2 regions of the Marinobacter antarcticus genome follow, and region 1 is predicted to be linked to the other one. Evidence: riboswitches for the same ligand, from Rfam matches in the RefSeq annotation. Region 1 holds a riboswitch; the other holds the start of a gene.
What was found. Region 1 has a riboswitch for cobalamin ahead of BUA49_RS01860 (TonB-dependent receptor domain-containing protein). Riboswitches for the same ligand answer to the same signal wherever they lie in the genome.

Region 2: linked by a shared signal. The riboswitch ahead of BUA49_RS03030 (ribonucleoside-diphosphate reductase subunit alpha) and the one ahead of BUA49_RS01860 (TonB-dependent receptor domain-containing protein) in region 1 are both predicted to bind cobalamin.

Annotation. Positions count from the first base shown of each region.
Region 1 covers NZ_FRAQ01000001.1:386,957-392,092, forward strand. The annotation lists gene BUA49_RS01850 (FecCD family ABC transporter permease) at 1-758, opposite strand, end outside; gene BUA49_RS01855 (cobalamin-binding protein) at 789-1,652, opposite strand; gene BUA49_RS01860 (TonB-dependent receptor domain-containing protein) at 1,736-3,445, opposite strand; cobalamin riboswitch at 3,708-3,918, opposite strand; gene cobT (nicotinate-nucleotide--dimethylbenzimidazole phosphoribosyltransferase) at 4,127-5,136, shown strand, end outside.
Region 2 covers NZ_FRAQ01000001.1:651,979-657,114, reverse strand. The annotation lists partial or broken gene BUA49_RS03030 (ribonucleoside-diphosphate reductase subunit alpha) at 1-2,235, opposite strand, end outside; cobalamin riboswitch at 2,402-2,597, opposite strand; gene BUA49_RS03025 (DUF3047 domain-containing protein) at 2,784-3,419, shown strand; gene BUA49_RS03020 (substrate-binding periplasmic protein) at 3,425-4,198, opposite strand; gene nhaB (sodium/proton antiporter NhaB) at 4,364-5,136, opposite strand, start outside.

The DNA of each region.
Region 1 (5,136 bases):
ATCAAACCAACAAATCCGATACTGCCTGCGGTGGTCACTGCTGTGGCCGTCAGCAGGCTGGCAAAAAGATAAATCGTCCATTCCAGTGGACGCACAGATACACCCAGTGCCGCTGCCTGCAAGGGTCCGCGTGCCAGCACATTCAGATTGCGGGCAAGGGGCATAATCAGTACTACCGAACAAACCAGCACCACCAGCGCAGGCCAAGGCGTGCGGGCGTAGGAGACATCACCCATCAACCAGTAAAGCATGCCGGGGAGTTTGTACGAAGGCGTGATGGCCAGCATCAGGGTGATCACGGCACCCCAGCCGGCTGCAACCACCACACCCGTGAGCAGCAGGCGGGACGGTGTCCAGCTTCCCGTGCCGTGAGCGATGCCAAAGACCAGCAGCGTTGCCAGCATGGCTCCGGCGAAGGCGGAACCTGATATCAGCAGAGTTCCCATTCCAGCCAGCATCGCCAGCAGCGCACCCACCGCAGCACCGCCAGATAACCCCAGCACATAGGGATCGGCCAGCGGATTTCGCAGAAGTACCTGCATAAGCGCGCCAGCAACCGCCAGCAAACCACCCGTGGCAAAAGCTGCAAGAGTGCGCGGCAGGCGCAGGTCCAGTAAAAGGGTGCGATTCAGAACGCTGCCTTCGCCCTGAATAACCTGCCAAAGCTCGGGAAAGGAGACATTGACGCTACCCAGCGCCAGGGCCACCAGAACGGCGAAAAGCGCTATCACGCTGAGACTGATCAGAGGGCGGACCATCAGCCGCCCGCCTGCAAATTGTCACCGCTATCAGAGGCGCTCACGGGCAACATCCAGCTTTTCACAAATCAGTCTGGTGGCTTCGAGAAGCCGCGGCGTCGGCCTTGATATCGATGATGCGGGTACAAAGAACAGGTTATTTCGTTTAACGGCGCTTAGCCCGGAATAGCTTTTCCAAAGGTCGAGCTGGTCATCGCTGACACCGTCAACGCTTGCAGTAATAATGGCATGAGGGTTGGCCTGCAGCACCACCTCTGCGCTGATTCGTGGCACCAGGCGCGGCATACCACCAAAGACGTTCATGCCACCACACAGCTGAAGCACCTTGCCAATCAAATGATCGTTATTAATAGTCATAAGAGGCTGCGCCCAAACCTGGTAAAAAACCGGTATGGCTTCAGCATCGCGGTACTGCTCAGACAACTCACTAATACCAGCGCGAAAACGTTCTGCTTCAGCAAAACCCTCGGTCTCCGTTCCTGCCAGCGCAGACAGACGCTCAATAGCACTGGAAACCCCTTCAAATGTACGCGGCTCAATGGCAAACAGCGGCAAACCAAGCTCTTGCAGCAGTTCGACCTGTGCTGGCGGGTTACCCGTTACCCAAGTGATGACCAGATCTGGCTTGAGCGCCAGCAGCGCTTCCATATCTATCCGGGTGTTAGTACCCACTGATGGCAGTTCCAGAGCGGCGGGAGGGTAGTCACTGTATGCCACAACCGCGACAATCTGATCACCGGCGCCGGCAGAAAACATGAGCTCGGTCGCTCCTGGAGACAGCGTTACTATGCGCTTGGCCGGTGCAGGAAGGCAGACGGTCTGGCCGGAATCATCCCGGACGCATATAGCAGTGCCCTCTCTGCTATATGACGCAAGAACAACAAAAATCACAATAGCCAAGAAAGACCAGGCATTGATTCTATAAGTTCTTGTCCTCACATCTTTTTCCGGGCCGAACAAACGAGTTACCATACCTTTTAAAGACCGAATTCATACCTTACAGAGAGAAATGCGGTCCGGCCAGCGCTGATATAATCCGCATTATCGAACCGCTTGGCTGTCGTGTATTCTTTATCCAGAACGTTACCCAGGGTTAGAGAGGCAACCCAACCTGGGGCAAGGTCCTTCCGGGCACGGAGATCCCATGTGCCATAGCCAGCAATACGCTCACGGCCAATCATAAAGAGATCATCATACCGCTGACTTTCGGCGCGAACTGTTGTACCTAAAACCCAGGTGCCAAGCTCTTTGTCCAGATCCACGCGAACCGTATTCTCAGCCCTCCGGATCAATTGTCTCCCATCTCTTTTATCCTCGTAGTCGCCTGCGCTGGCAACAACTTTGAGGCTCCAACCATTTTGAATCCAGCCACTACTGAACTCGACACCCCGCAAGCGAGCTTCCGGTATGCTCCCGGCGGCATCTTGCGATGGCAGAGACAGGTCTTCTACATCTGAATGGAATACAGCTACGTCCCAGAACCATCTCACATAACGACCTTCTATCCCCAGCTCATAACTTGTTGCTTCTTCTGGCTGAAGATCGGGGTTCCCAAAGTTTGGGTAGTAAAGATCGTTGAAGGACGGTGCCTTGAACGACGTACCCGCACTGGCACGAATTCGATGATGTCTGTCCAGTGCATATCCGGCTCCGGCGCCCCAGGTTTGCTCGGTACCGTACGATTCATTATCGTCGCTCCGCGCGCTTAAATGGATATCCAGCGCCCCAAAGTTCAATAGTGCCTGACTAAAAACAGCACTGTTGGAGCGGCTGCGCTCGTCATAAGACACAGAGCTGTCTACCTGATCCACCGTATACTCAGCTCCCAGCACAAATTCGTGAGTACCCGAGGTCAGCCAGTTTTCCAATCGAGAATTTCGAGTTCTGGTATTGAAGACCCCGGGAAAGGAACTAAAGTCTTCCAACTCATCTCTCGCATCGGATAACTGCAGTAATGTTCGCCAGTTTTCGGTAACAGGAACATCCAAACTCACACCCGCGACCTGGAATACGAAATCCTCTTCACCACCCGCGTATTCACTGTCACCGTCAGCATTCAGGAACGTGAAACCAGTGCGGACGCCATTATTGAATTCATGAGAGCCGCTCGCGGCGCCCGACGTGCTGTTGTAGCTTTTGTCATCACCGTCTCTGATAACAGGCGCGCCCTCCGTCCGGAAGCGATTAACGCCAATACTAAGTTTTGATGAATTACCCGAAAATGCTGCACCGGCGGCATATTGTTGGCTGTCATAATTCCCGGCACCAGCCTCTAACCAACCGCTCTTGCCCTCATGTTGAGGCAAGGTAAAGGCCTGTATCACGCCGCCAACCGCATCAGCACCATAGAGACTACTCCGACCGCCTCTGACAATTTCAATTCGGTTGATTAACTGAGGCGGCAGATACTGCCACGCAGCACCACCAACCGTCGCGGAACGAACTCGAATGCCATCCACCAGAAGTACAGACGCGTCTGAAGCGTGCCCCCTGATAAAAACACTGGTTTGCTTGCCAAACGACCCACTCCGGGAAACGGATACGCCAGGCTGGGATTCGAGGAGTTCACGAAATTCTTTTGGCTGTTGAAGGCGAATATCTTTCTCACCGATAACGGTCACCGAAGAAAGACTTTCTCCAGTGGTTTTCGGGCCAAGGGTCGCAGTGACAACGATAGGATCCGTCAAAGAATCTGTCGATTCCTGCGAGATCACAACTGAAAAAGGATTGAGAGAAAAAGGCAAAATAAAACTGCCCACAGCTAGCCGGGAGACTTTCATTAATTCGCACTCACAGGAATACCATGCGCACCCGCATGGATGTTTTTATGCGCTGCGCAGACAGCCAAAGCTCGTCGTCAAGAATTGAACGAGCAATCGCTATACAAAGGGAGGGGGGATAATTCCGAAAACCGGATCGGCATCAACCCACCACAACTGCCCTCCGCAGCGTTCGGTGTATTTCCAGGCCGGTCTCCGGACTTGTGAGCTCAGATATACTGATCAGCGACGCCTTCCCATGCGGTTGCATAGTGGCATTACTCTTCGCCTTACTCTCACTTACCGTTGCGGGGGCAGTGCCGGACTTTAACCGGCTTCCCGTTTCACCTTGAAACAATGCGTGGACTGTCTCTGAAGGCACCTGAAAACGCCGTCAAAGGCTAACAATGCGTTAATGTCTGGTCAATGACAACGCGCAATTACTTCAAGGCGGCACCCGAACAACGCAGCCGCCCGCTCCTTCAAACCTACCTCATTGCACCCAGCCGGAGTATGATCCCGCACCATATTGTATTGAACTCAAGTCACACTCTCCCTCCGTAATCAGAACCTGCGTTACGGTATTTCAATGTCTGAAGGTATTGTGCAATGTCTTTTCCCAGCGGTTGGATCAACCCTCCCCGGCAACCCGAGGCGCGTTTCTTTGAGCAGGCCGCGCAGCGGCAAAGTGTGTTGACAAAGCCCGCAGGCTCACTGGGCAGACTGGAAGATGTTGCCATTCGGCTTGCCGGGCTTCAGGGCACAGACAAGCCGGCGCTTGATCACATCCAGATCAGCGTCTTTGTGGGTGATCACGGCATCTGCGAAGAAGGGATTTCTGCATATCCCCAGGCGGTTACCGCCCAGATGATTGCGAACTTCGCCAACGGTGGTGCAGCAATCAGTGTTTTGGCTAAATCGCTGGGCGCAGGACTGGAAGTTGTAAACCTTGGCACTATATCTGACGTCGAGCCCGGTTTGCCCGGCGTCGTAGACGCTCGTATAGCGCCCTGCACCCGAAATTTTGCGGCAACCAATGCCATGACCACCGAGCAGGTGTGCACTGCCCTGAACCACGGCGATGCAGCAGCTCAACGGGCGGCAGATAAGGGCTGCCAGCTGTTCATCGGCGGTGAGATGGGCATAGGCAACACCACCTCGGCAACGGCCATTGCCTGTGCGCTGATGAGCAAGAACCCGATGAAACTGGCCGGCCCGGGCACAGGCCTGAACATGGCCGGTGTGCGCCGTAAAGCCGAGGTCATTATCAGCGCGCTTCAGCGCCACGATGACGATCAGGATCCCATGGCCGTGCTCGAGGCCTTCGGTGGTTTTGAGATTGCCGCTCTGGCGGGTGCTGTTGCCGGTTGCGCCGCACGATCCATTCCGGTGTTGATTGATGGTTATATCGTCTCTGTCGCGGCACTGATCGCGGTCAGCCAGCAGCCGGGTATCCGCCCCTGGTTAATGTTCGCCCACCGTTCAGCCGAACCAGGACATCAGGCTATTCTGACAGCAATGAATGCGGAGCCACTGCTTGATCTCGAGATGCGTCTCGGCGAAGGCAGCGGCGCAGCTGCAGCCGTTCCGCTGCTGCGGGTTGCGTGTGAACTTCATAA
Region 2 (5,136 bases), 270 kb from region 1:
GGCCATGTACAGGTTCAGGCTTTGGGCCTGGTCCAGCCATTTCTGGCGGCGGGAGGCGGCTTCCACCAGCCAACGGGCGTCAATCTCGAACGCGGTGGCGTAACGGGATTTCAGTTCGGTGGGTATGCGGTCAATTTGCTGCACGCTGCCGTCGTAGTATTTGAGGTCGTTTACCATCACGTTGTCCCACAGGCCTTCGGCCTTGAGGTCGCGCACCAGCGAGGGGTTCACCACGGTGAATTCGCCGGACAGGTTCGATTTGACGAACAAGTTCTGATACGCCGGCTCGATGGACTGCGACACCCCTATGATGTTGGAGATGGTGGCGGTGGGCGCGATGGCCATCACGTTGCTGTTGCGCATACCGTAATGGGCAATGAGGTCGCGCACGGGAGCCCAGTCCAAACGGCTTTCGGTGTTCACGCTCAAGTCGCCTTCAAGGCGCGCGGCTTTAAGCAGTTCGATGGAATCGATAGGCAGTATGCCCTGGCTCCACAGGGAACCTTCGTAGCTTTCATAGGCGCCCCGCTCTGCCGCCAGCTGGGCGGATGCGCGAATGGCGAAGTAGCTCAACTGCTCCATGGCCAGATCAGCGAATTCCACCGCTTGTGGGCTGGTGTACGGCAGGCGCAGTGCGTACAGCGCATCCTGAAAACCCATCAGGCCCAGACCGACCGGGCGGTGCTTGAGGTTTGAGTTGCGAGCCTGGGGTACTGCGTAGAAGTTGATGTCGATAACGTTGTCGAGCATGCGCACGGCAGTGTTAACGGTAAGTTCCAGGCGCTTCACGTCCAGTTCGCCATTGGCAATGTGGGCGGCCAGATTCACCGAGCCCAGGTTGCACACGGCAATTTCGTCGGCACTGGTGTTCAGGGTGATTTCGGTACACAGGTTGGAGCTGTGAACCACGCCTTTGTGCTGCTGCGGCGAGCGCAGGTTGCAGGGGTCTTTGAAGGTAATCCACGGGTGCCCGGTTTCAAACAGCACGGTCAGCATTTTGCGCCACAGTTGTTTCGCCGGGAGGATTTTGAACAGCTCGATTTTGCCCTCCGCGGCCAAGGCTTCGTAGTGCTCGTATCGTTCACGGAAAGCGTTGCCGTAAAGGTCGTGCAAGTCTGGCACGTCGCTGGGGCTGAACAGGGTCCAGTCGCGATCCTGGCGCATGCGCTCGATCAGCAAATCCGGCACCCAGTTGGCGGTGTTCATATCGTGGGTGCGGCGGCGCTCGTCGCCGGTGTTTTTGCGCAGCTCCAGAAACTCTTCGATATCCAGGTGCCAGCTTTCCAGGTAGGCGCACACCGCTCCTTTGCGCTTACCGCCCTGGTTGACGGCTACGGCGGTGTCGTTCACTACTTTCAAAAACGGCACTACGCCCTGGCTTTGGCCGTTGGTGCCTTTAATGCGGGAGCCCAGCGCGCGCACCGGCGTCCAGTCGTTACCCAGGCCGCCAGCCCATTTGGACAACATCGCGTTATCACGAATAGCACCGTAGATGTCTTCCAGGTCGTCGCCGACAGTCGTCAGGTAGCAGGACGACAGCTGGGAATGGAGAGTGCCGCTGTTGAACAGCGTGGGAGTAGAAGCCATGTAGTCGAACGACGACAACAGATTATAGAACTCGATGGCGCGGCTGTTGGGGTCGTCTTCACGCAGTGCCAGGCCCATGGCAACGCGCATGAAAAATACCTGCGGCAGTTCCAGGCGGTCTGCTTTCCAGTGCAGGAAGTACCTGTCATACAGCGTCTGCAGGCCCAGGAAACCAAACTGCAGGTCACGCTCGGGTTTCAGTTCCGCGCCCAGGCGTTCCATGTCGAATGCCGCCATGGCTTCGTCGAGCAACTCGTAGCCTATGCCCGCGCTGATGAAGGCGCTCAGGGCTTGGGGGTACACGTCGGCAAGGGTCAGGCTGGCGTCCAGCTTCAGTGCGGTTACGCTCTCAAGGCGCAGCTGTTCCAGCAATAAGCGGGCGGTAACGGCGCTGTAGTCCGGCTCGCGCTCGATGCGTCCCCGGGCGGTCATGATCAGAGCTGTCAGCACTTCGGCTTCGTCGATACCGTTGTAGAGGTTGTGTATGGCGTCGTCCATCAGGGATTCGCCATCAATACCGTCGAGCCCGAAAGCGGCACTGTCGACCTGCTGTTTCATCAGGCCCAGGTCCAGCGCTACGGTGCGTCCGCCAGCCTGTTTTACGGTCAGGGTCGGGTGCGCTTCTGTGTCGGATGGCGATGCGGGCCGGGCTTCGGCCAGAGCTGTAGCAGACATACCGTTATCTCCTGAATACGCGTGAGTTCTGTAACCTTCGCGTACGCAGGACAAACCAGCACCAGCCAGTGATGGCTGTGACAGTGCCGTGTTCGTTGCTGCTCACCTTGTAGGGCCAGATGCAGGCGCCTGAGTCGCGAAGGTGCAGTCTTCCCTGGCAGGTCTTCGGACTCAGGAGCATGAACCTGCAGGTTCTGCCTTGCGTGGCGACTTCCCGGCCTGAGCCAGTGTCTTTATGCCACGCTCGTTCCCCAATACCGCTGCGCGTCAGTTCCGGATTCTCACCGGATTCCCGATACCATATCTGGTATCTAACCAAGGATTTCGGCACTATATACGGGAAGAATATGAAGGACAAGGCACTTTCCCTCAATCCGCCGGTCTGTCACAGACACACTGCAAAGTGGGACGAATTCATGCACATCAACACCCGCCCTGTTATCTGGCTGCTGCTTGCGGCATTCAGTCTGACCTCTTCCCAATTGCTGGCACAGGAGTCATTGCTTCCGACATTCTCGAAAATGACGTCGCTTTCAGATGGCTGGGAGCCGCTGGAGTTTCCCAACATAGATCAGCACTCGCGCTACGAATTGATCCGCGAGAACGACGCTCAGGTGGTAAAAGCGCAAACCTCCGGCGGTGCTTCCGGCCTGATCACCCGGCTGAATATAAAGCCGGAAGGCTCGCTGATGCTGAGCTGGAAGTGGAAGGTGTCCAATGTATTTGAGAAAGGCGATGCCCGGAAAAAATCCGGCGATGACTACCCTGCCCGGATTTACGTCGCCTTTGAGTTCCAGCCCGATAAAGCGGGTTTTTTCGAGCGTGCGAAGCGTAAAACGGTGGAGCTGTTATTCGGCGAGGAGTTGCCGGGCAATGCCCTGAACTACATCTGGGCAAATACCCTGCCGGAGGGCGAGTTTATTACCAACCCCTATACAGACAAAACCGTGATGATTGCTGTCAATTCAGGCAGCCAGCAGGCTGGTGAGTGGGTAAGCATCGAACGGGATATTGTTGCAGATTACCGCGAGGCCTTCGGTGAAAGCCCGCCGCCGATCCGGGGTATCGCGATCATGTCGGATTCAGACAACACCGGTGAGCAGGCAACCGCCTGGTATGGCGATATCACTCTCAGCCCTGCAAATCCGGACTCATAACCTTCCTAGCGCGGGCCTCCAGGAAAACCGGGAATAACGAAGTCAGAATCGAAATCCCGGACAGGTGGCACCTCACCCCGGCCGACAAGTCGCAGATAGGCATCGTCGAATTGTTCCCGGAGCAGCGCGGCCCTGGGGCTTGCCAGGGAATACATCCAGGCCAAATAACGCGACCGCAGTTCCGACCCCCGAATCTTGCTGTCCGATGGCTGGGTCATGATTGCCTCAAGCGGCTGGCGGTAATCCAGAACGTAATCACCGCGTTTCAGCTTGAGCATCTCGAGCGCTGCGCGATTGTTAGGGGCTTCAGTAAGCCGTATGTTTTCAGAGCTTTCAAGCCATGAAAGCAGGCCGCCATAGGTGTAGCCACTGATCACGATAACGGTTTTCCCCGCAAGCTGGTCAAAGTGTGTCAGCGGCTCTGAAGCCTCAAGGTACCAGGCGAACAATTGCACAGGATCAGCATTGACCCAGCTTTCAAGAACCTCCCCCTGAATGCCAGGCACTCCGGACAGTCCGGGCCAGAGATCTACCGTTCCATCTTTCAGATACAGGTAGATTCGGCTGACCGGCAGGTAAATAAACTCTGCCTCATAACCCGCTTCTTTCACGACTTTTCGCGTGAGCTCGATAAATTGCCCTGCAGGCTCACTACGTTCGTTCTGGTATTCGAGGGGAGGAAACTCGGTGTAGCCAATGCGCAGCTTATACGGGTCAACGTCGGCCCAAACGGGTCTTGCCAGAACGGCGATCGCCAGCCATGCAAAGATAATTACCAACCGGGGCCCTGAAACCGGAAGCCCGCCTGGGAGCAAAAATGATTTCAAGGATCTGGACATAACACCAACAAATTGAAATATACGGATTGATGAACAGCGTAAGCGGAGGTTAGCAGACCTGCCTGAAAAAAATACCGGCTGTCACATCAAAACAACGACTAACCATCAGATATGATAGCTAACCATATACAAGCCGACTCCGCCCATCACCAAGGTATACGGGAACGCCATCACGACCATCCTTCCATACGAAAGCCGCACCAGTGGTGCAATGGCTGAGGTCAGCAGAAACAGGAAGGCGGCCTGCCCGTTTGGCGTTGCTACGCTTGGCAGATTAGTTCCAGTGTTGATGGCGACTGCCAGATCCTGAAAGTGTTCATAGCTGATACTGCCGGCGTCCAGGGCCTGTTTGACCTCGCTGATATACACCGTCGCAACAAACACGTTGTCGCTGATCATTGAGAGCAGCCCGTTGGCAATAAAGAACATGCCTGGCTGCTGGCTTTCTGGAAGCGACAATACGTAGTCAATAATTGGCTTGAACAGGTGCTGTTCGTGAATCACTGCCACCACGGCAAAAAACACCACCAGCAAGGAGGTAAACGGCAGTGACTCCTGAAAGGCTTTGCCGATCTGATGTTCGCCGGTAACCCCGGTAAACGAGGTGATGAGAATAATAACCAGCAGGCCAATCAGGCCCACTTCTGCCACATGCAGGGCCAGACCAAGCACCAGTATGACCGCCGCAATCGCCTGTACCCAAAGCGCGGCCTGATCGGCCTTGGTGCGCTTTGTGCGTTCATTGTCGGCAAACTCTTCCAATACCCTCCTGACGGGTTTCGGAAGCCGTCCGCCATAGCCAAACCAGCGCATCTTCTCCAGCACCCAGCAGGTTAGCAGCCCGGCTGCCAGCACGGGCAGGCTCACCGGCGCCATAT